DNA from 2 places in the Pseudomonas paeninsulae genome. Region 2 is predicted to be linked to the other one. Evidence: predicted binding sites of a transcription regulator. Region 2 holds the regulator's gene; the other holds the start of a gene.
The links. The regulator sigma-54, encoded in region 2, starts transcription at its own class of promoters, with help from an activator protein. The targets are predictions, from matches to a motif close to ANTGGCATNNANNTTGCTNT.

Region 1: flgB (flagellar basal body rod protein FlgB) is a predicted target of sigma-54. The motif match lies at 4,953-4,972, and genes of this name have one in related genera.

What each region holds. Positions count from the first base shown of each region.
Region 1 is NZ_CP141799.1:1,760,375-1,775,746, reverse strand. It holds gene flgG (flagellar basal-body rod protein FlgG) at 37-822, opposite strand; gene VCJ09_RS08250 (flagellar basal body rod protein FlgF) at 869-1,609, opposite strand; gene flgE (flagellar hook protein FlgE) at 2,000-3,307, opposite strand; gene flgD (flagellar hook assembly protein FlgD) at 3,352-4,017, opposite strand; gene flgC (flagellar basal body rod protein FlgC) at 4,039-4,482, opposite strand; gene flgB (flagellar basal body rod protein FlgB) at 4,497-4,904, opposite strand; gene cheR (protein-glutamate O-methyltransferase CheR) at 5,298-6,125, opposite strand; gene VCJ09_RS08220 (chemotaxis protein CheV) at 6,338-7,270, opposite strand; gene flgA (flagellar basal body P-ring formation chaperone FlgA) at 7,347-8,129, shown strand; gene flgM (flagellar biosynthesis anti-sigma factor FlgM) at 8,297-8,641, shown strand; gene VCJ09_RS08205 (flagella synthesis protein FlgN) at 8,712-9,179, shown strand; gene VCJ09_RS08200 (flagellar brake protein) at 9,230-10,012, shown strand; gene VCJ09_RS08195 (TIGR04282 family arsenosugar biosynthesis glycosyltransferase) at 10,273-10,890, opposite strand; gene VCJ09_RS08190 (TIGR04283 family arsenosugar biosynthesis glycosyltransferase) at 10,887-11,579, opposite strand; gene VCJ09_RS08185 (MFS transporter) at 11,576-12,898, opposite strand; gene VCJ09_RS08180 (glutamine synthetase family protein) at 13,159-14,400, opposite strand; gene VCJ09_RS08175 (hypothetical protein) at 14,845-15,123, shown strand; gene VCJ09_RS08170 (YceH family protein) at 15,222-15,372, opposite strand, start outside.
Region 2 is NZ_CP141799.1:4,219,219-4,234,590, reverse strand. It holds gene VCJ09_RS19545 (Maf family protein) at 1-566, shown strand, start outside; gene rng (ribonuclease G) at 634-2,091, shown strand; gene VCJ09_RS19535 (YhdP family protein) at 2,123-5,956, shown strand; gene VCJ09_RS19530 (carbon-nitrogen hydrolase family protein) at 6,050-6,904, shown strand; gene tldD (metalloprotease TldD) at 6,941-8,383, shown strand; gene yjgA (ribosome biogenesis factor YjgA) at 8,426-8,944, opposite strand; gene pmbA (metalloprotease PmbA) at 9,062-10,408, shown strand; gene VCJ09_RS19510 (HPr family phosphocarrier protein) at 10,576-10,848, opposite strand; gene rapZ (RNase adapter RapZ) at 10,862-11,719, opposite strand; gene ptsN (PTS IIA-like nitrogen regulatory protein PtsN) at 11,722-12,195, opposite strand; gene hpf (ribosome hibernation-promoting factor, HPF/YfiA family) at 12,211-12,519, opposite strand; gene VCJ09_RS19490 (RNA polymerase factor sigma-54) at 12,709-14,217, opposite strand; gene lptB (LPS export ABC transporter ATP-binding protein) at 14,351-15,076, opposite strand; gene lptA (lipopolysaccharide transport periplasmic protein LptA) at 15,079-15,372, opposite strand, start outside.

The DNA.
Region 1 (15,372 bases), 2.5 Mb from region 2:
TCGAGCCAGAGCCGGGCTAACGCCCAGCATCAGGCATTAAAGATTCTGCGAAACGAAGGCCAGCATCTGATCGGCGGTGGAGATGACTTTCGAGTTCATCTCGTAGGCGCGCTGGGTAGTGATCATGTTCACCAACTCCTCGACCACGCTGACGTTGGAGTTTTCCAGGGTGTTCTGCAGGGTGGTACCCAAGCCGTTGAGGCCCGGCGTGCCGACCTGTGGCGCACCGCTGGCGGCGGTTTCCAGGAACAGGTTGTTGCCGATCGCTTCCAGGCCCGCCGGATTGATGAAGTCGGCGGTCTGCAAATTGCCGACGATCTGCGGCTGCGGACTGCCGTCGGTGGTCACCGAAACCGTACCGTCTTCGCCAACGGTGAAGGTGCGCACTTCATTGGGCAGAACAATCGCCGGCTCCAAGGCATACCCGTTGGAGGTGACGACCTGGCCGTCCGAATTCAGGTGAAAGCTGCCATCACGGGTATAGGACACCGTGCCATCGGGCATCAACACCTGGAAGAAACCACGGCCGTTGACCGCCATGTCCAGGGGTTGCTCGGTGGTTTGCAGGCTGCCGGCGGTGAAGATCTTCTGCGTGCCGACCACCCGCACACCGGTACCCAGCTGCAAACCGGACGGCAGCTGGCTGTCCTGGCTGGACTGGCCACCTGGCTGACGGCGGATCTGATACAGCAGATCCTCGAACTCGGCCCGATCGCGTTTGAAACCCGTGGTCGAGACGTTGGCCAGGTTGTTGGAAATGGTGGTCAGGTTCATGTCCTGAGCGGACAGACCGGTCTTGCTGACCCACAGTGCCGGAAGCATATAGATTCTCCTCGAGCGCCATTATCAAGGCGCTGCGTGCTGGTAATTAGCTAATTTGCAAAACCCGCGCCACAGCGGCTGAATTGTCTTCGGCGGTGCGCATCATCTTGACTTGCAGCTCGAACTGGCGGGACAGGGAGAGGATTGCGGTCATCTCTTCTACCGCATTGACGTTGCTCGACTCGAGAAAGCCGGAGGTCACCTGCACGCTGGCATCCGCCTGCACCGGCCCGGTACCCTTGAAGCGAATCAGGCCGTCGCTGCCCTTCTCCATCTGCTTGAGATCGGGATTGACCAGCTTCAGCCGATCGACCTCGGCGAGCACGCTAGGTCCCTCACCGAGGGCACGAATGCTGATGGTGCCGTCCTGGCCAATTTCGATTTTCTGCTCCGGCGGCACGGCAATCGGCCCACCATTGCCCATCACCGGCAAACCGTTGCCGGTACGCAACACGCCAAGAGCGTCAATATTCAGGCTGGCAGTACGCACATAGGCCTCGCTGCCGTCGGCCGCCTGCACGGCCAGCCAACCGCGACCGCCAATTGCCACATCCAGGTCGCGGCCGGTTTCCTGCATTGACCCTGGAGTGAAGTCGGTACCGGGGCGCTCGGTCATGGCATAGACCCGCGCCGGGAGTGTGTCGCCGAAGACCTGCATCGAGCGCGCCTGCTCGAAGTCGCGGCGAAAGCCGTTGGTCGAGATATTCGCCAGGTTGTTGGCGTGGGCACTCTGGGCCAGGCTGTTGTTATGGGCTCCAGTCATGGAGACGTACAGCATCTTGTCCATGGTTATCCTCCGAGGTAGGCGTGACGCCCGCTGCTCTATATAAGGTAATAGAGCAAGCGTCGTGCCATTCTCGACAAATAATCATAGGGCATTGAAATATATGGATTTTAACATACAGAAAAGGCCCCACAAGGAGCCTTTCAAGATCGAGTCGGCGAATTATTGCCGCTGGCGGCAAAGCCACTGCCTGCCGGACAGAGGCGCTGTCGCCGCTCCAATCAGGCGGATTGAGTGGCGATCCGCCTGAACCTCGATGGGTATCGCTGCGCTCAACCCATCCTACAAAAACCTGACCGCGTTGACCTGTAGGATGGCGTTGAGCGCAGCGATACCCATCACAACGAGCGGGATATAACCCGAGAACTCCAGCGCCTGCGCAGCCGCGCCCGATCAGCGCAGGTTGATGATGGTCTGGGTAATCGAGCTTTCGGTCTCGATGGTCTTGGCGTTGGCCTGGTAGTTGCGCTGGGCGACGATCAGGTTGACCAACTGGTCGGACAGTTCGACGTTGGAGTCTTCCAGGGCACCGGACTGCAAAGCGCCCAGGGTACCGCTGCGCGGCGTACCAACCACCGGCTCACCGGAGGCGAAGGACTGCACCCAGGCGGTTTTACCTACCGGGGTCAGGCCCTGCACGTTGGCGAAGCTGGCCAGAATCACCTGTCCTTGTGCCTTGGATTGACCGTTGGTGTAGCGGGCGAAAATCACCCCGGTGTCGTCGATCTCAAGACCTGCCAGCTGGCCCGTGGTGTAGCCATCCTGACTGACGCTGTTGACCGCGAAGGAGCTGGCGAACTGAGTAGCCTGACGCAGATCGATATTGATCGGCACGGCGGGGGTATTGGTACCGTTGGCACTCCAGACCGGCGGTATGGAGCTGTCCGGAGCGGCCGGCACCCAATTGGTCAAATCCAAAGTGCCGTTGGCATTCACGGTTAAATCTGTGGATGCCAGACCCGCCAGGTTCAACTGACCGGAAGCCGTAAAATTCAGAGTGGTGGCGAATGGTGTAGTCGAAGTCGGCACATTAGGATTACGCCCATCGACCAACACATTCATCGTCCAATCATTAGCGTCGGACTTGACGAAGTACTGTGTCAAGGAGTGGGCATTGCCCTGACTGTCATAGATATTGGTCGAAGTCGACGAGTTGTACGTGGTCGGATCGCCTGGGTCGAATGGTGTATTGCTGGGTACCGCATTGGTCGAGTTGAGATTGAACACCTGATCCAAGTCGGTAGTTGACCGCGGCGCCTGGCTCGCGGTTTCGATGCGCAGATCATTGATCACGCCATTCTGCAGGTTACCGTTGCCATCGACGGCGTAGCCCTGCAGCTTGTAACCGAAATTATTGACCATGAAGCCCTCACGGTCGGTACCGAAATAGCCGGCACGGGTGTAGCTAACTTCGCCGTTGTTGCTGGTCTGAAAGAAACCGTTGCCATTGATCGCCAGGTCCAGGGCATTTTGCGTGTAGTTGACATTACCCTGGTTGAACAGCTGCGAGACGTTGCTCAGGAGTACGCCGCTACCCAGCGCATTCTTACCGGAACCGTTCACCGAAGCCGCATAGACATCGGAAAACTCCGCACGCGACTGCTTGAAGCCGGCCGTACCGGCGTTGGCGATGTTGTTGCCGGTCACGTTGAGATCGCTGGTCGCAGCGCGCAGGCCGCTAAGACCGATATTGAACGCCATGGAAGTCTCCTTTGCCGGTATAGCCGGCGATTAAAACCTTGAAATTATTGACCGATAACCTGCACCTGGGAGAGCGGCACACTGCCAAGCCCCGCCAGGTTGAGCATCAATTCGCTGCCGCCCAACACCACACTGTCGACGTTGGCCGGGAGCATGGTGTAAAGCGCCTGGGTCTCGCCTTCGTAGGTGGCCTGCGCCTCGAACTTGTAGGTACCGGGCGGCAACTGTTTGCCGCTGGCATCTTTGCCGTCCCAGATAAAGCTGACATTGCCGGCGGCCTGCTCGCCCATATTGATTCGGCTCACCACCGCCCCCGAGTTGTCGTAGACATTGACGTAGACGTTGCTGCTGCTGGTCGGCAGGACCATGCTGGCCTTGAAGCTCTCGCTGGTATCGACCACCGCCTGGTCGGTCGGAATGATCACCTTGCGCCCGACCAGGGAGGAGGCCTGCAGCGCCTGGGAAGATTGATAGCCAGACAACAGAGAACCCATGCTGGTATTGAGCTTCTCGATGCCTTCTACCTGGCTGAATTGGGCTAGCTGGGCAATGAACTCGCCATTACTCTGCGGCTCCAGGGGGTTCTGGTTATTCAGTTGCGCCACCAACAAGTTGAGAAATTCGTTCTTACCCAATTCTTTATTGGCCGTGGTGTCACTCTTGATCTGGTATTGATCGAGTGTCGAACTGACGCCATTTACAGTGCTCATGCCTTATCCCCTTCCTGCGATTTACTGACCCAGGGTCAGTACGCGCTGCAACATTTGTTTGGCCGTGTTCATCATCTCGACGTTGGTCTGGAACGCCCGGCTGGCAGAAATCATGTCGGCCATTTCCTCGACCACATTGACGTTGGGGTAGTACACATAGCCGCCTTCATCGGCCGCCGGATGGTTCGGCTCGTAGCGCGGCTTCAGATCGCTCTGATCCTCGACGATACCCAGCACCTGCACGCCGCTGCCGGCCTGATCCTGCTCGGCGAACAACGAACCACTGCCATCGCCCATGGACTGCTGGAACATGGTGGCAAATACCGGATGGCGTGCGCGATAGGTCTGATCGACGCTCGACGACACCGACTCGGCATTGGCGATGTTGCTGGAAATGGTATTCAGACGAGTGCTCTGGGCACTCATGCCGGTTCCGGCGATATTGAAAACACTGGCTAATGACATGGCTTCGGGCTCCTTTAATCGCCGCGCAGGGCGCTGACCAGCCCTTTGAATTTGCTGTTGAGAAAGGTGAAGCTGGCTTGGAAGTTCACCGCGTTTTCCGCGTAAGTGGTCTGTTCCACCTGCACGTCGACGGTGTTCTGATCGATCGATGGGTGCGAAGGGATGCGGTAGGCCAGGCTGGCATTGCCCATGGCCATGCCCTCGGCGGCGATGTGCCGGCTGTTGGTACGGGCCAGGCCGGCCGAACCACGCTGGGCATTGGCACTCTGCTCGGCCAGCACCGAAGCAAAATCCAGATCGCGCGCCTTGTAGTTGGGCGTATCGGCGTTGGCTATGTTATTGGCCAATACCTCGGCACGATCGGCGCGAAAGCCGAGTGCCCGTTCGTGGATGCCTAGTGCGCTGTCGAAGCTGATACTCATGATCAGGAACCTTTGCCGTTGGGCTTACCTGTTTTCCGTACAAGACACTTAGCAAAGGTCGTGCCATTTATTTTTTATGTTATATTTCAATAACTTATTAAATATTCAAGGCATCTTAATAGGCCGAGCGGCAAGACTTTTCCGCCTCATGGCAAACAATCCGGCAAGCGGGTCGGGGTTTTGCCGCTTCGTATGACAAATACTGATTAGGGTCATTCTTGAATCCCCATCCAAGGAGCCGCCGACGGGCTTGCGGCATTTCCTGTATCAGTGTGGCGCGCGCGTCCCGCCTGGCGACGGAGGCAATCGTCGCAACGGGGGCTTATCGACTAACAAAAACGGGAGGCCACTGGCCTCCCGCTTCTTTATACAGTGCAACCCTGTGCAACCGGCTTACTTGACCTTGTAGATGATCCCCGGGCTGCATTGCACCATCTGATAACGATCCGGCAGGCCGTTGAGTGCCTCCGACGCGCCGAGGAACAGGTAGCCACCCGGCTTCAACATGGCATGCATGCGCGTGAGGATGTCTTTCTTCATCTCGGCGGAAAAATAGATCAACACATTGCGGCAAAACACGATGTCGAACTTGCCCAGGCTGGCATAACTGTCCATCAGGTTCAGCGGACGAAATTCGACGCGACTCTTGATCGACGGCTTGACCACCCATCGTCCCGGCGCTTTCGGATCGAAATAACGCTGCAAGCGTTCTTGCGACAGGCCCCGCCCCATTGCCAGGCTGTCGTACTCGCCGGATTTGCAATTGGCCAACATCGACGGCGAAAGATCGGTGGCAACAATTTGTACGCCTGCCTTGAGTTGGCCGATATTGGTTTTCTCGAACTCGTCGATACTCATCGACAGGGAATACGGCTCCTGCCCCGAAGAACAGGCCGCAGACCAAATGCGCATACGCTGGCCCGGAGCCGCCTTGATCATCTCGGGCAAGACCCGCCTCTTCAGTACCTCGAAGGGATAGGTATCACGAAACCACAGGGTTTCATTGGTGGTCATGGCATCCACCACCTGCTCACGCAAACCGCTACGCGGCTGGCTTTGCATGCGCTGCACCAATTCCCCGAGAGTCTTGATCCCGTGCTGTTCCTGCAACTTGTTCAGCCGGCTGGATACCAGGTACTGCTTATTGCTACCCAGCAAAATGCCACAGGCCTTTTCCAGGAACGTCCGGAACTGCTCAAAATCCAAATTACCTGAAGACACTAGCCAGGCCTCGCCAATCAAAGTGTTGCACTGAAAGATGTACCCGCTGCCTTATCTTCAGACCGAAGCAACAATGCTGCATTCGGAGATACGGTGTTAAAAACAGGCTCAACAACTCATTTACGCTTGAAAAAAGCCAAGCCCGGTAGCCGGCACAGCCTGCGATTCTGCGAGCGCGAGACAACCCCCAGCAGGCGTTCGCCCAGTGTTCACTAGGCCTGATCGACCTCATTGATGCGCGCCACCACCCGCGATGCCAGATCATCAGGACGAAACTTAGGAAGAAAGTCATTGGCGCCAACCTTCTTCACCATGGCCTGATTGAACACCCCGGAAAGCGAAGTATGCAGGAGGATGTGCAACTTCTGCATACGCACATCACTGCGGATCTCTGCGGTCAGGGTATAACCGTCCATTTCCGGCATCTCGATATCGGAAATCAGCATCAGCAACTCCTGGTCGGGATGCCTGCCCTCGTCTGCCATGTTACGCAGGTAATCCAGGGCTTGCCGACCATCGTTCAGCGCCGTGACCTCCACCCCAACGGTTTGTAGGCAACGAATCACCTGCTTGCGTGCCACCGATGAGTCATCGACGATCAGCACGTGCTTGCTGAGCGCCTTGCTTTGGGTTTCAGCATCCACAACACCGGCAGAAATCACCTCAGACGTCGGCGACACCTCGGCGAGGATTTTCTCCACGTCGAGAATTTCCACCAACTCATTGTCGAGACGGGTCACGGCAGTGAGGTAGTGATCTCGCCCCGCGCCCTTGGGTGGCGGATGGATCTCCTCCCAGTTCATGTTGACGATGCGCTCGACCGAATGCACTAGAAAGCCCTGAATCTTGGTGTTGTATTCGGTGATGATGACGAAGCTGTTCTTTAGATCCTGCAAAGGCGGCCGCCCGGTAGCCATGGACAGGTCGAGGATAGGAATGGTGCCCCCCCGAATACTCGCCACCCCCCGTACGACGGGGCTGGATCTGGGCATGATGGTGAGCTTGGGGCACTGCAGCACCTCCTTCACCTTGAATACGTTGATGCCATAAAGCTGCCCGCCATCAAGACGAAACAGCAGCAGTTCCAAACGATTCTGCCCAACCAACTGCGTGCGCTGGTTAACCGAATCCATTACACCGGCCATGCCCCAACCCCTATATTTGAGTAGCGCACATTGTGCTTCGTGTAGCAGGCGGCACGCGCCTTGCTAATCACTCTGCATGAACGCAGAAACGACAATTTTTCGACACTTCGACCGGAGCAGGTATCAATACCTGCCGGCAAAAGGCCGCCTTTGGCTGGCAGTTTTACCTGCTTTGCTCGCGCTCGGCTACAGCTCCGTGGCACCTGCCGCAGTAACCTTGCCTGAACAGCTTATCGGCGCCACCCAGAGTTTTCTTGAGCTAACGGTGGTCGACTACCTGCAGCGCAGCGAAATTCAAGGCCGGCATGAGGTTGAAATCAACCGTATCGATCCACGCTTACGCCTGCCCCTGTGCGACAAGGAATTGACGATCAGTCTGGAAAGCCCTGCCCAACCGATCGGGCGTGTCACCATGCGGGTGCGCTGCGATGGCAGTTCACCTTGGACGGTTTTCGTTCCCGGAGAAGTCAGGCTGTACCGTGACGTGGTCACCGCCATCCGCCCACTCAAGCGTGAGACCGTTCTGTCAGACATGGATGTGAGCCTGATGGAGCGCGATGTCGGCCTACTCAACCAAGGTTATCTGACCAGCCTCAAGCAGGTTGTTGGCAAAAAACTGACGCGCCCGTTGCAACCCGATCAGGTAGTGGCGCCGGCGCATGTCGAGCAAGCCGAGGCCATTCGCAAAGGCGAGCAGGTGGTGATCAGCGCACGCAGTGGCGGCATGAGCGTGCGCACACCGGGCGAAGCCCTATCCGACGGGGCCATCGGCAAACAGATCAGTGTGCGCAACCAACGCTCGAAACGTATAGTCAAAGCACGGGTAATAGGACCTGGCCAAGTTGAAGTAGCCATGTAGGCACGACTCTCGCATCTTCTAGAGCGGCTCTAGCCAAACAGACTGGCTGACGATTTATCACGCTGCGTTTAAACTGTCGGTTGAAACACCGTTTTTTTCTCTAAAGTTTTGCCCGGCATGGCCGAGAAACTAGGCAAGCGTCCAAATACTGTTCGAGGTTTTACATCATGGTCATCGACTTCAACCGGCTAAACAATGCCCCCACTCCTGCCAATTCAGGGCGTGTGGGCGGCGCTCAGCCTGGTGGCCGGAATGAAGCCATCAGCGACAAACCGACCAGCCCGCCACCAACTCAGGCCCAGCCGGCAGACGCCAGCAAGAGCGGCGAGTCGGTGCAGTTCAGCCGCGAAGCGCAACAGCTGCAAAAGATCAGCGAAAAATTGGCTGACCAGCCAACCGTCAATAAAGAGCGCGTTGCCCAGCTCAAACAAGCGATCCTTGACGGCAGTTACCAAGTCGACAGCCAACGCGTTGCCAGCAAACTGCTCGACTTCGAATCCCAGCAGCGCTAGGGCAGCGCCGGGGTGTTAGCCTTACAGTGCAGTGGCGCTGCTACGGCCCGCAAACATCTGAGAGCCTGCGATGCACGATACAACCCTGCTTAAGCTTTTCAACGACGATATCGGCAGCGCCGAGCAACTGCTCGAACTGATCGATAACGAATTCCAGGCCCTCGGCGAGCGCGACCTGGTTCGTTTGCAAAGTATTTTGGAAACTAAGCAACCACTGCTAGCGTTGCTCGATCAACACGGTCAGGCGCGCAGCCAACTGCTGCTCAGCCTACAATTGAGCGCCGACAACTCAGGGCTGCAAGCCCTTGCCGAACGCTCTAGTCAAGGCGCCGAACTCCTTGAGCGCGGCGACCAACTGCACGCCCTGCTCGAATGCTGCCAAGCTGCCAATTTACGCAACGGTCGCTTGATTCGCTCCAACCAAGCATCGACAAGCAGCATCCTCGGCATTCTCCGCGGTGGCGAAACCCCCAGCCTCTATGACAGCCGCGGCAGCACCGCTAGAGCCGGTCAGCAGCGCCCGCTCAGTCAGGCCTGAACACTTATAATAAGACACTGGAAAAACGCTGGCATAATGGCAGCATTCTATTGTCACTGTATCTGCCTGGAGAGTTCTGGACCGTGTCCAACCCCTTTATCGAGGACGATGGCCCGCAACCACCGGTGGTTCTCAAAGCCCCCGTGGAAATCGTGGCTAATCTGCGCCAACTACAACAGAACCACGACCCGCTGGTGATCACCTTCCACGAACGCAGCCAACGTTTCCAGAGCTATCTGATTGAAGTCGAACGCGATAAAAACCGTCTGACTCTCGACGAGATGATCCCCAACGATGGCGAGCGCTTCCTGCAGAACGGCGAACCTTTTCGCATCGAAGCCTTCCATGAAGGTGTGCGCGTGGCCTGGGAGTGCCTGCAGCCTGTACAGATAGCCGAGTACCAGGGTGCACGCTGCTACTTCAGCCCGATGCCTGAAGAAGTGCACTATCACCAGCGCCGCAATGCTTACAGAGTGCCACTCAAGCAAATAGAACCGGTCAAGATCGAACTGGCCGGCGCCAAGTTGCGCAGCCCCATAACGGGACAACTGCTGGATATTTCCGCCACCGGCTGCAAAGTACGCTTGCCGGGCAATATCGCCAGCAGCCTGCACTCTGGCCAGGTTTATGAAAGCTTTACTGCTCAACTGCCCTTCGGCGCGCTGACCATTGCCGTGGAACTGCGCCATGTGCAGTATGAAGAGACACTCGACACGACCTTTGCCGGCGTGCGCTTTCATCGCCTGAACGGCCTGGAGCAACGCCAGGTCGAGCGCTTCGTCTACCAACTGCAGCGTGATGCACGCCGCTTCGACAGCGATGGCTTGTTCTAGCAGCCTGCCGAGCAAGCGCAATTGACCCGTAGGTTGTGCCGAGGGACGAACTGCCGGGCCTGGCGGAATTCAATCTGTGCGGCCCGACCTACGCGGCCCGCTCCAGCCGACAAACGGCTACTCCCGGAGAGGCTGTCAGGGTCTTATCGGGGATTACCCGCCGTCTTCGCCGAAGCCGCGCCGCAAGTCGGGTTCCCGGGCACGGGCTCAAGACCTCCGACGCCAATTGCCAGGCTGAGCAATAAGCCGTCGGACAGTTGTCAGACGTCGACCCGGATCCCCAGCGCCGCCAGCCGTGGCAGGTCTTCCGGGCGATCGACATCCCACAACGCCGGCAACAGCTGATGACGCCAGTCCAACTGCTGCAGGCGCTCGCAGGTCATGCTCAAGACCTGATCGGTTCCCCAGGGCATGGCGTGAAACAGCAAGGGATCGACGCGGCGCAAGCCGAGCAGGACGTAACCTCCATCCTCGGCCGGCCCCAGCACGACTGGCTGCCCGTGCAATGCCTCGCAAGCACCACTGAGGTACTCGCCATCCAGCGCCGGGCAATCGTTGCCGATCAACACCACGGCATCGCTTTCCGCCAGCCCCAAGGTCGCTATGCATCGCATGCGCTCACCCAGATCGCCGGCGGGCTGCTCAACCAGCGTCCAGTTCAACTGCTCGGCGAGTACCTGCAGCTGCGCATCCGGACTGTCGTCCAGCCACAAGAACCGCTGAGTGAACCCTTCCGCCGGAAGCTGCAAGGCCCGTTCGAGTAATAACCGCTGCAGGTCACACGCGCCTTCTTCACCCAGAACAGGAATCAGCCGGGTTTTCACCCGCCCCGGCACAGGTGCACGCGCCAGCATGTGCAAAGAAATCGACAGATTCATAGCGGTGGCCCTCGGTGATACCGCCGCGCCAACTGATCCGGGCTGGCGCCACAAGAGTAGGCCAGCCGCAAGCGCCACATGAGCAACACGGTACGCCAAATACCATCGCGCTCCCAGCGCCTGCTAGAAGTTGACAGCGCAGGACGCAAGCAGCGCGGGCGCACCCGCCGTTTCAAGCGCCCGCTGAGCTCGATATCTTCCATCAGCGGGATCTCCGCGTAACCGCCCAGCGCCTCAAACGACTCACGGGCGACGAAGATTCCCTGGTCGCCCGTCGCCACACCGGTCAAGCGCGAACGCAGGTTGATCATCGTACCGATCAAACGTAGTGCCAGGCCACTGCCCGACAAACGCACATCAAAACGCCCCCAGATCGGCCGCTCAGCCAACACGGCAAGCAATCGCTGGATGGACGCAGCACTGACCCGGGTATCGGCATGCACGAACCACAGATAATCCGCCCGTGCGACAGCGGCGCCAGCATTCAGTTGCAGGGCGCGCCCCGCGCTCGTCTCGAGCACCTTATCGGCCTGCGCCACCGCCAACTCAGCTGTCGCGTCGCGGCTGCCGCCATCCACCACAATCAGCTCCGCTCCCGCCGCGCGCAACGGAGCCAGATCCGCCAGCAGCCAGGGTAGAGCCGCAGCCTCATTGCGAGCCGGGATGATCACGCTGAGTAAAGGCGTCACGGCCGCGGCATCTGCTCAGCCGGATCAACCGCTCCGGCGGCGGCCATATCGGCGGCGCTGCCATCGAGCATCTGATCCTGCACGACCTGCTCGTCGACCCGCGGGTCAAGGGCGGCAACCAGGGGCGAACTGGTCATGTTGTCCGGCATCGCGATGTGGTGCAGCGGGGCATCGTCGACCTGGTGCAGGTGGGTGATGTTATCCGGGCGCACCCGCCAGATCAGGATCAAGGCCGAGCAACTGACGAAGGCATAGAGCATATTGGCGCCCCAAAAGCGCATCAACACACCGGCCAACAGTGGGCCGATACTGGCACCGACACCAAAGGTCACCAGCAACATGGCGGTCAGCGAGACGCGCCGTTCGCCCTCGACGTGGTCGTTGGCAAAAGCCACGGCCAGGGGGTAGAGACTGAACTGCAACACGCCGATGACGAAACCGACACCGAGCAATACCCTCAAGTCCGCCTCGGGCATCAACGCCAGAGGCAACGCCGCCAAAGCCAACAACACCGCACAGCCACGGATCAACGAGGCCCGATCGCAACGATCCGACAACCAGCCGAGCGGCCATTGCACCAGCAGGCCGGCAAAAATGCAGCTACCCATGAATAGACCGACCTGCTCGGTAGACAAACCCATGCGGGTCGCATACAGCGGCGCCAAACCGTAGAACGCACCAATTATCAGGCCGGCAACGCCAATAGTGGTCAGCGACAAGGGCACCCGCTTGATGAAGAAGTGCAACTCCAGCGGTGCCGGATGCATGGGCGCCGGGTGCAGTCGATGGGTCAATGCCACCGGCACCAGGCACAGGGCAAAGCACAGCGCGACCAGCATCAGCAGTTCAAGGCCGAGAGTCGGATGCACCACCAAGACCAATTGACCGAGGATTAACCCCAGATAGGACGCGCCCATATACCCGGAAAACACCTGGCCGCGTTGACTGGTTTCCGCCTGCTCGTTGAGCCAGCTTTCGATCACCATGTATTGGCACATCATGGCCAGGCCCACCAGCATGCGCAGTAGCAGCCAGGCCGGCAGCCAGTCGGTCAGGCCGTGGCCCAACACCGCTGCAGTGACAACCCCGGCACAAGCGACATAAGCGCGAATATGCCCGACCCGGCCGATCAGCCGGTGCCCCAGCTTGCCGCCCAGTACCAGGCCGATATAGTTGGCCGCCATCAAGGCACCCACCCATAGACCATCCACCGTTTCAGCCAAGCGCAACGCCAGGTAGGTACTCAACAAACCCGACCCCAGCAACATCAACAGAGTGGCGAAATACAGCGAACGAAAAGACTTCCAGATAATGCGCATGACTCTGCGAATAACTCCTTGGTTGACGACTGAACCGCTCAATGCGAGCGGCGCGGCCGCGATGGCCGCAACTAATGAACAAATGAGTGAAGCGTAGTGCACAGGACGTAGAGCCGAAGCGCAATGCACGGATGCACACAAGCACGTGCATGCCTCGCAACAACGGAACTCGCGGGTCGGCCCTTGATTTTTTTGCGCGCAGATCGCCTCACCTGGTAGCACCGAAACATCAGCAACGCAGGTGGCTTTTCAACGTCCGGTTAAGCCTGGGCGGCGAGAATGCGGCGCTCCCACGGCGAGATCTCGTCGAGATAACTGCTCAATTCCATGGTCTTGCTGGCGATGTAGCCTTCGATGAATTCCTTGCCGAACAGTTCGACGGCCAATTGACTATTTTTCAGACGCTCGATGGCAGCATGCAGGGTACAAGGCAGCGTTAAATTATCCGGCACCTCGAATGCACCCTGGATCGGCGCACTCGGCTGCAACTGCTGCTCAAGACCATGTAGGCCGGCAGCCAGGCTGGCCGCCAGCGCCAGATAGGGGTTGGCATCAGCGCCTGGCAGGCGATTTTCCACTCGCCGTGCCACCGGCGCACTGGCCGGAATGCGCAGACCCGCGGCGCGGTTGTCTTGCGACCAGCAGGCATTGTTCGGCGAGGCATAAGGATGGCAGAGCCGCTGGTAGGAATTCACATGCGGTGCGAACAGCAGGGTGAAATCCGCCAGCGCCGCTTGCTGACCAGCGATGAAGTGATAGAAAGCTGGCGTCGCCTGGCCATCCGCGGCGCTGAAGATATTCCTGCCGCTCCTCTGCTCGACCACGCTCTGGTGGATGTGCATGGAGCTGCCTGGGGTATGCGCCAACGGCTTGGCCATACACACCACTGTCAGTCCATGCTTGAGTGCGACCTCCTTGAGCAGGTGCTTGAACAAAAAGGTTTGGTCGGCCAGCAATAGCGGGTCGCCATGCAGCAGATTGATCTCGAACTGACTGACACCCATCTCATGCATACAGGTATCGCGCGGCAACCCTAACGCGGCCATGCACCGATACACCTCGCTGAAGAACGGCCGCAGACCGTTATTCGAGCTGGCGCTGAAGGCACTGCTGCCATCCTCGCGCCGACCATCCAGGCCTGCTGGCGGCTGAAACGCTTGCTGTGGATCAGGGTTCGGCGCAAATACGAAGAACTCCAACTCGGTCGCCACCACCGGCAGCCAACCATGAGCGGAATAGTTCGCCACCACCTGCTTGAGCAAGCCGCGGGTGGACAGGCCTGAGCTACTGCCATCCAACTCATCCGCATCACAGATGGCCAGGGCGCACGGCGTATCACTCCAGGGCAGACGGTGAATCTGGGTCGGGACGGCATTCAGCGCCAGATCGCCATCATCGCTGCCGTAAAAACGTGGCGCAGGGTAGCCGCCCATGATGCATTGCAAGAGCACCCCACGAGCCATCTGCAAGCGCCGACCTTCGAGGAAGCCCGCGGCGGTCATCAGCTTGCCGCGCGGCACACCATTGAGGTCCGGGGTCACGCATGCGACCTCATCGACTCCGCGCAATATTTCTTCCAATGCAGTACGGCTAGCGGTGCTCATCTGTTCCTGTCCTTATTGCGCAAAAGCCGTAGTGAAACAGCGGCTCGTACAAAATACGCATCACCCGTTCATAATTTCAAGCAGGCCTTCCACCTGTTACTCCTTGCAAAGCAAGACCACAGAAAAAACATCTAATATATCGATTATATAAACCAATAGAACATCAGCTTAAAAAGCGCTTAAAAGAGCCCAACAAAACCCATAGAACACCTTAAATAGAGAGCTTAAAGCCTACTATCGACAGCATCGATTATCACCATGCCTGAACTGCACTTCTTCATCTATTTTTCATCAGTAACATGGGCCCCGTAGCCACTTACCGCCCCCACGAGGAGCCTGAAGATGAAAAAGCAAATTCTTGCCAGCCTGATCCTGGCCAGCTTGTCCGTAAGCGCATTCGCCCTGCCGCAAAGCGCTGCGCAATCCCAGTTCGACGGCGCCAATGCCGGCAGCACTATCGTCGAGGACGGCTACGACCGCACCGGCGGCAACCGCATTGCCGAAGACGGCTTCGACCGCACTGGCAGCAACCGCGTCGCCGAAGACGGCTTCGACCGCACTGGCAGCAACCGCATTGCCGAAGACGGTGCCGACCGCAGCGGGGTCAACCGCATAAGCTAAAACTCACGGCTGAACGGGCTGACAATCTCAATCCGTGCATGCAAAAACAAAAAATCGCCCTACCCGGCGCCTTTGCTGTATCTAGCCCCCCGCCTGCCCTACTCCAGGCGCGCCAGACGCTCCTCCAATTCGGCCACCCGTGCTTCCAGGGCATCCAGGCGACTCTCATCGTATGCACTGGCTGCCGGACGCTCGACGTGGCTCGCGCGGGCTTCCATGATGGCTTGAAGGTCGGCTGGATCGCCCAGG
Region 2 (15,372 bases):
AGATCGGTGTGCCCTTCATCACGCAAATCGTCCCCGTCGATGAAAATTCATTGCCAAACGAGTCACCCAGCGCCTATGTAGAGCGTCTGGCCCGCGCCAAAGCGCAGGCCGGACTGGCCGTCTTGGTTGATCCGGGTGATGCTGTAGTACTCGGTGCCGATACCGCGGTGGTCCTCGATGGGCAGATTCTCGGCAAGCCACAGGATCGCGACGAAGCCGTGGCGACCCTGAGCGCGCTGTCCGGTCGCGAGCATCAGGTGCTGACGGCGGTGGCCCTGGCGTCGACTGCCAAGGTGGCTGCGCGGGTGGTCAGCAGTCGGGTGAGCTTTCGGCAGTTGAGCCGTGCAGAGATCGAGGCGTATTGGGCCACCGGCGAGCCCCGGGACAAGGCTGGCAGTTATGGTATTCAAGGGCTGGCGGCAGTGTTCGTCAGCCAGTTGCAGGGCAGTTACTCGGCCGTGGTGGGCTTGCCCCTGTGCGAAACCGCCGAGTTGCTCGCAGAATTCAGCATTCCGTGCTGGCAGACGCTGCCAGTCCATAGTCAAGAGAGCGCTGGCCGCGGGTGAGTGAATCCTTGCGCTGAAGGCTTGGGTTCCCCCCGGTTCGCCGCTTCGCCGGAACAGAGATAGAGCCATGAGTGAAGAGATCCTGATCAATATCACGCCGATGGAGTCGCGCGTAGCGGTAGTGGAAAACGGTGTGCTGCAAGAGGTACACGTCGAGCGCACGCAGAAGCGCGGTATCGTCGGCAACATTTACAAGGGCAAGGTGGTGCGGGTGTTGCCGGGCATGCAGGCGGCGTTCGTCGACATCGGCCTGGATCGCGCTGCCTTTATTCATGCCGCGGAAATTTCCAGCCGTGAAGGCAGTGCGGTGGAAAGCATCAGCGCCCTGGTGCATGAAGGCCAGGCCTTGGTAGTGCAGGTCACCAAGGATCCGATCGGCAGCAAGGGCGCACGGCTGACCACGCAGTTATCGATCCCCTCGCGCTATCTGGTGTACATGCCGCGGACCAGTCATGTCGGCATCTCACTGAGGATCGAGGACGAAGCCGAGCGCGAACGCCTCAAGCAAGTGGTGGCGGACTGCGTGGCGGCTGAAGGCATCGCCGAGGCTGGCGGCTTTATCCTGCGCACCGCCGCCGATGGTGTGGGCGCCGACGAAATTCTGGTCGATATCCGCTACCTGCGCCGCCTGTGGGATCAGATTGCGGCGCAGAAGCAGAGCGCCCCGGCTCCTTCGGTGATCTACGAAGATCTCAGCCTGGCCTTGCGCACCCTGCGCGACCTGGTCGGCATGCGCACCGAGAAAATCCGCATCGACTCGCGGGAAACCTTTCAGAAGATCAGCCTGTTCGTCGCCGAGCTGATGCCGGAAATCGCCGATCGTCTGGAGCACTACCCGGGCGAACGGCCGATTTTTGATTTGTACGGCGTCGAAGACGAGATCCAGCGGGCGCTGGAGCGCAAGGTATCGCTGAAATCCGGTGGTTACCTGATCATCGACCCGGCCGAGGCGATGAGCACCATCGACGTCAATACCGGTGCCTTCGTCGGTCACCGCACCCTCGAAGAGACTATCTTCAAGACCAATCTTGAAGCGGCCACTGCCATCGCTCGGCAACTGCGCCTGCGCAATCTTGGCGGCATCATCATCATCGACTTCATCGATATGGAAGATGAAGAGCACCAACGCCAGGTGTTGCGAACCCTGGAAAAACAGCTGGAGCGCGATCACGCCAAGACCAACATCATCGGACTCACCGAGTTGGGCCTGGTGCAGATGACCCGCAAGCGCACGCGCGAGAGCCTCGAGCAGATACTCTGCGAGCCCTGCGGCTGCTGCCAGGGACGCGGCAAGATGAAGACCCCGGAAACCACCTGCTACGAGATATTCCGCGAGATTCTGCGTGAGGCGCGGGCCTACCAGGCCGAGGGCTATCGCGTGCTGGCCAACCAGAAAGTGGTGGATCGCCTGCTCGACGAAGAGTCGGGCAATGTTGCCGATCTCGAAGCCTTTATCGGCCGGACCATCAAATTTCAGGTCGAGACGATTTACTCCCAGGAGCAATACGATGTGGTGCTGCTGTGAATCCGTCGGCCGTGTTCAAGGTATGAACTGAATGGCGCTTCTGGCCCGTTTGTTGGTGGTGGCGTTGCGCTGGGGGCTGGGCTTGTGCGCACTGGGCCTGGTGCTGGCGGCGCTGTATGTCAGCCTCGGTCGCGAGTTGGTGCCGTGGGTCGCCGAATATCGCCTGGAGGCTGAAGACCAGGCCTCCGCGGCGCTCGGCATGCCGCTGCGTATCGGCAGACTGGAGGGGCGCTGGCAGGGCTTCGTGCCGCTGTTGATCGCCCATGACGTGCAGCTGGGCGAAGGTGTCAGCGCGCTGCGTCTGGATCAGGTACGCCTGACGCTGGACCCGTTCGCCAGCCTGTTTGCGCGCGAGCCGCGGCTGGCCAATCTTGAATTGGATGGCTTGCAGTTCAGTCTGCACCAGGACGAGCAGGGCGCTTGGACGTTGAAGGGGCTGCCGCAGCGCAGTGAGCCCGCAGCCCTGGATGTCGCTCAGGTATTGCAGCAGTTGCAAGCGGTGAACCGGGTGTCGCTGCTGAACAGCCAGGTGACCCTGGAAGCCCATGAGCGGCCGGCCGTTACCCTGACGTACGTCAACCTGACCCTGCGCAATGGCGCGAGTCGCCAGCGTCTGGATGCGCGCCTACTGCTCCCCGATGGCCAGCCGGTTGCCGTGCAACTGCGCACGCGCATGCGAGCCGAGCGCTGGCGCGAGGCGCAGGCCAACCTGTACCTGAGTCTGCCGCAAAGCGATTGGGCGCGCTGGTTGCCGCCGAGCGTGACGCGCGAGTGGCGCCTTGAGCAGTTGCAGGCCGGCGGTGAAGTCTGGCTGGACTGGGCCGATGGTGCCTTGCAGCGTGCCGTTAGCCGCCTGCATGCGCCGCAAGTGGTCGCTGCCTATCGCGAGCGTGAGGCGGCGCAGGTGCAGAACCTCGCCCTCAACGCCTATTTCAACCGCACCGAGCTGGGCTTCGAGCTGCTGCTGGACGATCTCGCCCTGAGCCAGGGGGAGACCCGCTGGGGCGAGGTGCAGCTGGGTATCAGTCATCTTCAGGGCAGTACTGAAGCCGAAGAACAGTGGTCGCTTGGCGCCGATCGCCTCGACTTGGCGCCGCTGCTACCGCTGGTCAAGGCCCTGGCGCCCTTGCCGGACAAGAGTCTGGCGCTGCTCGAAAGCCTGCAGCCGCAGGGGGCCTTGCGCAACATCCAGGTGGACTACCGGCCGCAGGCCGAAGGCGACAAGCGCCTGCAGTTCGCCGCCAATCTCGAGCGCATCGGCTTTGCCGCCTATTTGGCTTCGCCCGCGGCAGAAAACATCAGCGGCAGTGTGGCCGGTGACCTGGGGCAGGGCGAGCTGCGCCTGGCAGCAGAGAATTTCTCCCTGCACCTGGATACGTTGTTCCCCAAACCCTGGCTGTATAGCCAGGCCAACGCCCGGCTGACCTGGCAACTGGATGAGCAGGCCTTCACCCTGCGCAGCCCCTATTTGCAAGTGGTCGGTGAGGAGGGGCCAGTTGCCGGTGACTTCCTGATCCGTCTGATGTTCGATCCCGAGGCCGAGGACTACATGGATCTGCGTGTGGGTCTGCGTAACGGCGACGCGCGTTATACCGAGAAATACCTGCCGACCCGTGCACCTGACTTTAGTCCGCAACTGGCTGACTGGTTGAAAAGCGCGATTCGCGGCGGCAAGGTCAATGAAGGCTATTTTCAATTTCAGGGTTCGCTGATCAAGGGCTCCGCCGATTCCGCGCGCAGCCTCAGCCTGTTCTTCGCCGTGGAAGATGCCGAGCTGGCCTTCCAGCCGGGTTGGCCGGCACTGCGCGAGGCACGTGGCGATGTGTTCATCGAAGACAGCGGCGTGCGGGTACGGGTGGCCGAGGGGCGCATACTCGATAGTCGGGTGCGCAATGCCGAGGCTGACATCCCCCACGCAGCGCCGGGGCAGGCACTGCGGCTGCGGTTGACCAGCGAGCTGGAAAGCAACGTCGTCGATGCCCTGAAGATACTCCAGGATGCACCCATGGGCACTGCCGAGACGTTCGCCGGCTGGCAGGGCGAGGGGCCGTTATCGGGTAGGCTGAAACTCGATCTGCCGCTGCGCAAGGGGCAGGCAGCGGACGCGGACGTGATAGTCGACTTCGCCACCAAAGGTGCGCGGCTGCAGTTGCGCACTCCCGAGCTGGAGCTCAGCCAGCTCAAGGGGGCTTTTCGCTATGACACGGCCAGTGGCTTGAGTGCCCCGGACATTCGCGCGCAAGTCCTCGGCCATGCCGTGCGGGGCAAGGCAATCGCGGAGGGTACCCGCGGCCAGGCGCGCACCCAGATCGAGGCCGGCGGGCAGGTGCCGCTGAGCAACCTGACGGCTTGGCTGGGCGTGACCGCACCGCTGCCTCTGAGCGGTACCTTGCCCTATCGCCTGCGCCTGACTCTGGATGGGGTCGACAGCCAGCTGCGCGTGGATTCCAATCTCCAGGGGGTGGCCGTCGCACTACCAGCGCCCTTCGGCAAAAGCGCCAGCGAGGAAGGTTATGCCGATTGGCGCATGACCTTGAATGGCGCCGAGCGCCGCTATTGGCTGGATTATGCCGATCTGGCGAGTCTGGCCTTTGCGGCACCGCCCGGCCAGTTAGCCGAGGGCCGCGGCGAACTGCGTCTGGGTGACGGCCCGGCGCTGTTGCCGGCGGCGAAGGGTGTGCGCTTGCGTGGGCAAGTCCGCGAACTGGATTGGCCGGCCTGGCAGGCGGCGCTCAAGCCTTATGCCGGTGTGGCGCGCGAGGATGCGCAGCAGGTGTTCAAGGATGCACAGCTGCAGATCGGTCGATTCAGCGGCTTTGGCAGCACTGTCGACAACCTCGGGGTACAGCTTAAGCGTGCGCCTGCAGCTTGGTTGCTTCACCTGGATAGCCAGCTATTGAAAGGTCGGGTCGACTTGCCGGACGCCGACGCGACGCCTATCGCGGTCAACCTGGAGTACCTGCGTTTGCCGGCGGCCGCCGCCAAGGATGCCGCGGTCGAGGACAAGCCGGACCCGTTGCTTGGCGTCGACCCGCGGCAGATTCCGCTTCTCGATCTGCACATCGATCAGGTGCTGCAAGGTACCGAGGCGCTGGGCGCGTGGTCGCTGAAAGCGCGACCGAGCGCTAGGGGGGTGCAGTTCAACGACCTGGATCTGAATCTGAAAGGCTTGCAGCTGACCGGTCGCGCCGGTTGGCAGGGTACGGCAGATGCCAGCAGCAGTTGGTACAAGGGGCGCCTGCAGGGCAAGGACCTGGCCGATGTGCTGCTGGCCTGGGACTTTGCGCCGACGGCCAGCAGTGAAAGCTTTCATCTGGATGTCGATGGGCGTTGGCCGGGTTCGCCGGCGTGGATCAGTCTGAAGCGCTTTTCCGGCAGCCTGGATGCAACCTTGCGCAAGGGCCAGTTCACTGAAGTGCAAGGCCCTGCATCGGCGCTGCGGGTATTTGGCCTGCTCAATTTCAACTCGATTGGCCGCCGTCTGCGCCTGGACTTTTCCGACCTGCTCGGCAAGGGCTTGAGCTATGACCGGGTCAAGGGGCTACTGGTCGCCAGCGACGGGGTGTACGTCACTCGCAAACCCATTACCCTGACCGGGCCATCGAGCAATCTGGAGCTGGACGGCACCCTGAACCTGGCCGATGACCTGGTCGATGCCAAGCTGCTGGTGACCTTGCCGGTGACCAACAACTTGCCGCTGGCGGCGTTGATCGTCGGCGCACCGGCGATTGGCGGGGCGTTATTTCTGGTGGACAAGCTGCTGGGCGATCGCGTGGCACGTTTTGCCAGTGTGCAATACAGCGTCAAAGGCCGTTGGCAGGATCCACAGATCACGTTCGACAAGCCTTTCGAGAAGTCGCGCTGACAGGTTGTTGAAAAAACCGCTGCGCCAGGCGATGCAGCCGATGGCCATGGCTTGTAAGCTGAAGATCCAACCACTCACCGACCTGGAGCGCGCATGACCCTTGCGGTGATTCAAATGGTCAGCCGGGACGATGTGCCGGCCAATCTGCTCCAGGCCCGGCGTCTGCTTGAGCAGGCCGCGGCGGGCGGAGCGCGCCTGGCGGTATTGCCGGAGAACTTCGCCGCCATGGGGCGCCGCGACCTAGCCGCGCTGGGCCGCAGCGAAGCGCGCGGTGAAGGGCCGATCCTGCCCTGGTTGAAACAGGCCGCCCGCGACCTCAAGTTATGGATAGTGGCCGGTACCTTGCCCTTGCCGCCCGCAGGTCAGCCCGAGGCAAAGGCGCGGGCCTGTTGCCTGTTGCTCGACGAGCATGGCGAGCAGGTTGCGCGCTACGACAAGCTGCACCTGTTCGATGTGGAGGTCGGCGACAGCCAGGGCCGTTACCGCGAGTCCGATGATTTTGCCCACGGCAGCCAGGTCGTGGTGGTCGATACCCCCGTTGGGCGCCTGGGGTTGACGGTTTGCTACGACCTGCGTTTCCCTGAGTTGTATGGCGCCCTGCGTGACGCCGGGGCTGAGTTGATCAGCGTACCGGCGGCCTTTACCGCGCTGACCGGTGCGGCGCATTGGCAGATACTGGTGCGGGCCCGGGCCATCGAGACCCAGTGTTACCTGCTGGCCGCCGGTCAGGGCGGCATTCATCCCGGCGGGCGCGAGACCTTCGGCCATTCGGCCATCGTCGATCCCTGGGGTCGGATGTTGGCCGAGCAGGCGCAAGGCGAAGCGGTCTTGCTGGCTAGCCGCGATGCCGTCGAGCAGGCGGCGATTCGCCAACGCATGCCGGTAAGCCGGCATAAACGATTTTTTGCAGCGGCCGAACCACGGCTGCCTGGTTTGGAACAGTCATGAACGAGATGAAACAGCCATGAACGAGATGAAGCAGTTATGAGCGAGATGTTGTTATCCGTCAGTGAGCACCTGTTGGGCCCAGGCGGCTTGACCCTCGACCATCTACCAGGGGTGCTGGGCGAGTTGTCCGGCCCCGGTATCGATGCTGCCGATCTGTATTTCCAGAGCCAGGTGTCCGAGACCTGGGTGCTGGAGGACGGCATCGTCAAGGAAGGCAGTTTCAATCTGGATCAGGGCGTCGGTGTGCGTGCCCAGTCCGGCGAGAAAACCGGGTTTGCCTACAGCAATGCCATCACCGCCGAGGCACTGACCCAGGCCGCCCGTGCGGCCCGCTCGATTGCCCGCGCCGGGCAGAACGCGCGGGTGCAGGCCTTCAGCAGCCCGCAGGTCACTGCCTTGTATGCAGCGGAAAACCCGCTGGACGTAATCGGTCGGGCGCAGAAGGTCGAGTTGCTCAAGCAGATCGATGTGGCCACGCGTGCTCTCGATTCGCGGATCAAGCAGGTCACGGTCAGTCTCGCCGGGGTCTGGGATCGCATTCTGGTGGCGGCGCAGGACGGCAGCCTGGGCGTCGATATTCGTCCGCTGGTGCGTTTCAATGTCAGCGTGATCGTCGAGCAGAACGGCCGCCGCGAGCGTGGCAGCCATGGTGGTGGTGGGCGTAGCGACTACCGCTACTTCATGAGCGAGGATCGCGCCATGGGTTATGCCCGCGAAGCGCTGCGCCAGGCCCTGGTCAATCTCGAAGCGATTCCCGCGCCAGCCGGCACCCTGCCGGTGGTGATGGGCGCCGGTTGGTCCGGCGTGCTGCTGCACGAGGCGGTCGGCCATGGCCTGGAAGGCGATTTCAATCGCAAGGGCAGTTCCGCCTACAGCGGGCGCATGGGCGAGAAGGTCGCCTCCAGCCTGTGCACCATCGTCGACGACGGCACTCTGGTCGGGCGTCGTGGCTCGCTCAGCGTGGATGACGAAGGCACGCCGACGCAGTGCACCACGCTGATCGAGAACGGCGTGCTCAAGGGCTATATGCAGGACAAGCTGAACGCCCGCCTGATGGGGCTGGCACGCACCGGCAACGGTCGCCGCGAATCCTACGCGCACCTGCCGATGCCGCGGATGACCAATACCTACATGCTGGCTGGGGAAAGCGACCCGGAAGAAATCATCCGCTCGGTGAAGAAAGGCATTTACTGCGCCAACCTCGGCGGCGGCCAGGTCGACATTACCAGCGGCAAGTTCGTCTTCTCCACCAGCGAGGCCTACCTGATCGAAGACGGCAAGATCACCGCGCCGGTCAAGGGCGCCACCCTGATCGGCAACGGCCCCGAGGCCATGAGCCGGGTATCGATGGTCGGCAACGACCTGGCCCTGGACAGCGGCGTCGGCACCTGCGGCAAGGACGGTCAATCGGTGCCGGTCGGCGTCGGCCAGCCGACCCTGAAGATCGATGCGATTACCGTCGGCGGCACAGGCTCCTAGGACGTGGGTTAGCCGAGGGCGTTACCCACCTTTACGGCAGGATCAACGCAATCCGCGTTGGGCTTCGTCCAGTTCGCGGATGTACTTGAAGATTTTGCGCGAGGTCGCTGGCGCTTTGTTCTGCGCCAGTTCGTGCTGGGCCTGGCGAATCAACTGCCGCAGGTGTTGCCGATCTGCTTCAGGATAGTCGCCAACAAAGGCTTCCAGGGTGTCGTCGGTACCGTTGATAAGACGGTCACGCCAGCGCTCCAGGCCATGAAAGCGTTCGTTGTACTGACGGGTGGAGGCATCAAGCTGGTCGAGCAGGGTAAGAATCGCTTCGATGTCCTGATCGCGCATCAGCCGGCCGATAAACTGCATATGGCGCTTTTTCGCGGAATTGGCCGTGTGCTTGGGCGCCTCTTCGAGGGCGCGGCGCATTTCGTCGGTCAACGGCAGTTTGTTGAGCAAGTCGGGCTTCAGGGTGGTCAGGCGTTGACCCAGGTCTTGCAAGGCGTGCAGCTCGCGCTTGACCTGGGTTTTACTCTTCTCGCCGGAGAAGTCATCAAGATATTCAGGCATGGGGGGGGTCCAATGGAAAACGCCGCCATGATAGCAAGTATCCAACTGCAAGCGTTCAGCCCGCAGCATCACGCGCGAAGCTCGCAGTAGATCCGGAACAGATTCTTAGGAGTGGTTATGAGTGCAGTAGATAGTGTCGGCCCCGAAGCCGTGCCGCAGTTGCAGGCCCAGGTCGAGCAGATTATCGCCGAGGCGAAGAAGCAGGGCGCCAGTGGCTGTGAGGTGGCCGTGTCGGTGGAACAAGGCTTGTCCACGTCGGTTCGCCAGGGCGAAGTCGAAACGGTCGAATTCAATCGTGACCAGGGTTTCGGTATCACCCTGTATGTCGGCCAGCGCAAGGGCTCGGCCAGCACCTCGGCAAGTGGCGATGCCGCTATCCGGGAAACCGTGGCGGCGGCTCTGGCGATCGCCAAGCATGCGTCGGAAGATGAGGCAGCAGGCTTGGCCGATGCCGAGCTGATGGCGCGCGAGTTTCCGCAACTGGATTTGTATCACGCCTGGGCGGTCAGTCCGGAGCAGGCCATCGAGCAGGCGCTGCGCTGTGAAGCTGCAGCCTTTGCCGCGGACCCGCGGATCAAGAACGCCGACGGCACCACCCTCAATACCCATCAGGGCTGCAGGGTCTATGGCAATAGTCATGGTTTCATCTCAGGCTATGCCAGCACGCGGCACAGCTTGAGCTGTGTGATGATCGCCGAAGATGGCGGGCAGATGCAGCGCGATTACTGGTATGACGTCAATCGTCAGGGCGAGCTGCTGGCCGATGCCGCAGGGATTGGTCAGCGTGCCGCGCAGCGTGCGGTCAGTCGTCTGGGCGCGCGGCCGGTACCGACCTGCGAAGTGCCGGTGCTGTTTTCCGCCGAACTGGCGACGGGGCTGTTTGGGCATTTCCTCGCGGCTATTTCCGGCGGCAACCTGTACCGTAAGTCATCCTTTCTCGAAGGTGCCCTGGGCCAGCAGTTGTTCCCCGAGTGGCTGACTCTCGACGAGCGTCCGCATATTCCGCGTGCCCTGGGCAGTGCGGCCTTCGACGGCGATGGGCTGGCGACCTATGCCAAGCCCTTTGTCGCGGGCGGCGAGCTGGTCTCCTACGTGCTGGGCACCTACTCGGGGCGCAAGCTGGGCATGCCGAGTACGGCCAACTCTGGAGGTGTGCATAATCTGTTCGTCAGCCATGGCGCGGAAGACCAGAACGCGCTGCTCAAGCGCATGGGCCGTGGCCTGTTGGTCACCGAGTTGATGGGCCAGGGCCTGAACATGGTCACCGGCGACTATTCGCGAGGGGCTGGTGGTTTTTGGGTAGAGAACGGCGAGATCCAGTTCCCGGTGCAGGAGGTGACCATCGCCGGCAACCTGCGCGACATGTTCAAACAGATAGTCGCGGTGGGTAACGATCTCGAGCTGCGCAGTAATATCCGCACCGGCTCGGTGTTGATCGAGAAGATGACGGTGGCGGGTAGCTGACGCCAGCCCTAAGCGGCAAGCTAAAAGTAAAAAACGAAAGGGCGCCCATTGGCGCCCTTTCGTTTGGCTGTTTCTCAAGGTTCTCTGTCCCTGGCAATCTAAAGCTGCAAGAAAAACAGGAGGTCAACTGAGTGAATACGAGGGCACACTGCTTGTCGCTTGCGCGCTTATTCGCCTTCGTCGAAGTAGTTGTTGATCAGTTCGACCAGGGAGTTGAGTGCGTCATCGTCCTGCTCACCTTCGGTGTGCAGGTGAATCGGCGTGCCTTTGCCAGCCGCGAGCATCATTACCGCCATGATGCTTTTGCCGTCCACCAGGCTCTCCGGTGCGCGGCCGACCCTGACCTGGCAGGGGAAGCGCCCGGCGACACCGACGAACTTGGCGGCTGCGCGTGCATGCAGGCCCAGTTTGTTGATGATGGTGACTTGGCAGGTGGGCATCGCGGCAGGATCCTTAGCTAAGGTCGCGGTGGCGAACCTGGACGTTTTTCAGAATGGGTTTCAGGGCCTCGCCCAGGCGATTGGCCAGGTATACCGAGCGGTGATGACCGCCAGTGCAACCTATTGCCACCGTGACATAGGCGCGGTTGCTGGCGGCGAAGCGGGGCAGCCATTTCTTCAGGTAGGCGAGGATGTCCTGGAACATTTCCTCGACATCGGCCTGGGCCGCCAGATAATCGGCAACCGGCTGGTCGATCCCGGAAAAATCGCGCAGGTCCGGCTTCCAGTAGGGGTTGGGCAGGCAGCGCACATCGAACACCAGATCGGCATCCACCGGCATGCCGCGCTTGAAGCCGAACGACTCGACCAGAAAGGCCGTGCCTGGCTCCGGTTGATTGAGCAGGCGCAGCTTCAGGCTGTCGCGCAACTGGTAGAGGTTGAGATGGGTGGTGTCGATTTGCAGGTCGGCGAGGTCGGTGATTGGCCCGAGCAGCAGACTTTCATCGGCAATGGCCTCGGCCAGCGAGCGGTTCGCGTTGGTCAGCGGATGGCGCCTGCGGGTCTCGGAAAAACGCTTGAGCAGGGTTTCCTCATCGGCATCCAGGTAGACCACGTCGCACTTGATATGCCGCGCACGGACCTCTTCGAGGATTTCCGGGAAACGCTTGAGCTGGCTGGGCAGGTTGCGCGCGTCGATCGACACGGCGACTTGTGGGTGGAGCAGTTCGGTGTCCTGCAGGGTGCGCTCCGCCAGTTCGGGGAGCAGGCCGGCCGGCAGGTTATCGATGCAGTAGAAGCCGTTGTCCTCAAGGACGTCGAGGGCGGTGCTTTTGCCGGAGCCGGAGCGACCGCTGACGATGATCAAGCGCATGGTCAGGCCCGGTTGAGTTGGCTTTGTATGTCCACCACGACCTGATACAGCGCGTCGCTGCTCTGGGCTTGGCGCAAACGCTCACGCACATCGCTGCGGTCGAGCATGCTGGCAATCTGGCGCAGCAGTTCCAAGTGTTCGTCGGTGGCCGCTTCCGGTACCAGCAGGACGAACAGCAGGTCGACCGGGGCGCCGTCTATGGCGTCGAAGTCCACCGCTGCATCCAGGCGCAACAGCGCACTGATCGGTGCGTTACAGCCCGGCAGGCGACAGTGCGGAATGGCAATGCCATTACCGAAACCGGTCGAGCCGAGTTTTTCACGGGCGATCAGGCTTTCGAAGATGTCTTGGCCATCCAGGTCGGGCAGTTCGCGTGCCACCAGGTTGGCTATCTGTTCGAGTACGCGTTTCTTACTGCCTCCCGGCACGTTCACCAGGGAACGGCCGGGGGTCAGGATATTTTCGAGTCGGATCATAGGAGGGAGGCGATCTCAGCGGGCCATAGCGCCCTGCTGGCGGTCGATCTGCTTTTCCTTGTGCTTGATGAGTTGGCGGTCGAGTTTGTCGGTCAGTAGGTCGATGGCTGCGTACATGTCGTCGTGCTCGGCATTGGCGACCACTTCGCCGCCGGCGATATGCAGGGTCGCTTCGATTTTCTGCTTGAGCTTCTCGACCTCCATGGTGACTTGCACGTTGGTGATCTTGTCGAAGTGGCGCTCCAATCGACCGAGTTTTTCGTCGATATAGTCGCGCAGGGCGTCGGTCACATCCAGCTGATGTCCACTGATGTTGACTTGCATACCGTTTCTCCTTGTTGCCGCGGATGAGAGGCAGGCTACCGGGCCTGCCGCCGGAATACTTTGGCGTGAAAGACGCTGGCAAGTCACACCTGGCGCTGTCGCTCGGGTCTTGGCAGTGTGGCTGCTATCGCGAGAGCGAGGCCGGGTATGACGTATGCCTTGTTTGTGGGTCTTTCGTCGAGTGCCACCTTACATCAATCGCTTACGCTCGCTAGAAGGCGCTATACCAAGCGATTCACGGTATTTTGCGACTGTGCGGCGGGCTACTTGTATGCCCTGTGCCTCCAGTAAACCAGCGATCTTGCTGTCACTCAACGGCTTTTTTGCATTTTCCGCGGCGACCAGTTTTTTGATGATGGCGCGGATCGCCGTCGACGAGCATTCGCCGCCTTCGGAGGTGCTGACGTGGCTGGAGAAGAAATATTTCAGCTCATAAATACCACGTGGGGTGTGCATGAATTTTTGCGTGGTGACCCGCGAAATGGTCGACTCATGCATGCCCACCGCCTCGGCGATGTCGTGCAGGACCAGTGGCTTCATCGCCTCGTCGCCGTAGTCGAGAAAGCCGCGCTGGTGCTCGACGATCTGGGTGGCGACCTTCATCAGGGTTTCGTTGCGACTCTGCAGGCTCTTGATGAACCAGCGCGCTTCCTGCAGCTGGTTGCGCATGAAGGTGTTGTCGGCGCTGGAGTCGGCGCGTTTGACGAAACCGGCGTATTGCGCATTGACCCGCAGGCGCGGCATGGCTTCCTGGTTCAGTTCTACCAGCCAGCGTTCGTTGTGCTTGCGCACGATGACGTCAGGCACCACGTATTCTGGCTCACTCGACTCGATCTGCGAGCCGGGGCGCGGATTGAGGCTCTGGATCAGTTCGATGACCTGGCGCAGCTCGTCTTCCTTGAGCTTCATGCGGCGCATCAGCTGGCTGTAGTCACGACTGCCGAGCAGGTCGAGGTAGTCGTTGGCCAGGCGTTGAGTCTCGGTCAGCCAGGGTGTCTTGGCTGGAAGCTGGCGCAGTTGCAGGAGCAGGCACTCGCGCAGGTCGCGGGCGGCAATGCCGGCTGGCTCGAACTGCTGGATGCGGTGCAGTACGGCTTCCACTTCGTCGAGCTCGATGTCCAGGTCCGGGTCGAAGGCTGCGACGACTTCCTCGAGGCTTTCTTCCAGGTACCCCTGATAGTTGATGCAGTCGATCAGGGTGACCCCGATCAGCCGATCCTTGTCGGACATCGGCGCCAGATTGAGCTGCCAGAGCAGGTGACTCTGCAGGCTTTCGCCAGCCGAAGTGCGAGTAGTGAAGTCCCACTCGTCATCGTCGTTGCTCGGCAGGCTGCTGGCGCTGGTCTGATAGACGTCTTCCCACGCGGTGTCGACCGGCAGCTCGTTGGGGATACGTTCGTTCCATTCGCCCTCTTCCAGGTTGTCCACGGTCTGTGGGGTTTCCTGGTGGTTGTTGTCCTGGTAGGACTCTTCCTGCTGAGGGGCGGGCGCCGGGTTTTCGGCGCCGTCGGCCAAGGGGTTCGCGTTGTCGAAGTCGTCACCGTCTTCTTCGCGCTCGAGCATCGGGTTGGACTCCAGGGCCTCCTGGATCTCTTGCTGCAGATCTAGGGTAGACAATTGGAGTAGGCGAATAGCCTGTTGCAGCTGCGGGGTCATCGTCAGCTGCTGGCCCATTCTCAGGACTAGCGATGGTTTCATTGCAGACCTTATTTGCCGGCGTCTGTGCGCAATCCACTACAGGGCGCCGTAGCGCCACAAGGAAGCAAATTATATGCCTGATCTGCAGTGGTTTGCCTAGCTCTGGCTGCTGTTCGGTTGAGGAAAACCGCTGTTACAGGCGGAACTCGTGCCCCAGGTAAACGTCTTTGACCAGTTGGTTGGCCAGAATAGCATCGGCATCGCCTTCGGCAATCAGTTGGCCGTCGCTGACGATGTAGGCTGTTTCACAGATATCCAGGGTCTCGCGGACATTGTGGTCGGTGATCAGTACGCCGATTCCCTTGGCCTTGAGGTGGTGGATAATCTGCTTGATGTCGCCGACCGAGATCGGGTCGACTCCGGCGAAGGGTTCGTCGAGCAGGATGAATTTTGGTGCGCTGGCCAGGGCGCGGGCGATTTCCACGCGACGGCGTTCACCACCAGACAGGCTCATGCCGAGGTTGTCGCGGATGTGGCTGATATGGAATTCCTGCAGCAGGCTTTCCAATTCTTTGCGACGACTGGCCCGATCCAGCTCCTTGCGGGTCTCGAGGATGGCCATGATGTTGTCGGCCACGCTGAGCTTGCGAAAAATCGAGGCTTCTTGCGGCAAGTAACCGATACCGGCGCGGGCGCGGCCGTGCATCGGCAGGTGGCTGACGTCGAGGTCGTCGATCAGTATGCGGCCCTGATCGGCCTGCACCAGGCCGACGACCATGTAGAAACAGGTGGTCTTGCCCGCGCCGTTGGGGCCGAGCAGGCCAACGATCTGCCCGCTGTCGATGCTCAGGCTGACGTCGCGCACGACTTGGCGGCCTTTGTAGCTCTTGGCCAGGTGCTGGGCTGTCAAAGTGGCCATTGCTACTGTGCCTGCTGTTCGGCTGGTGGGTTCTTCGGCTGGATCACCATGTCGATGCGTGGGCGCGGCGTAGTGATGTTGGTGCCGGTGGCACGCCCGGCATTGACGATCTGGCGGCGGGTGTCATAGATGATTTTCTCGCCCTCGAAGGTATTGCCTTCCTGGATCACCTTGGCCTGGTCGATCAGCACGATGCGCTCATTGGCGGCGAAATACTGGATGGTCAGGCCGTAGGCTTTGACGATCTGCTTGTCCGCAGATGGTTTCTGCTCGTAATAGGCGGGTTTGCCGACCGA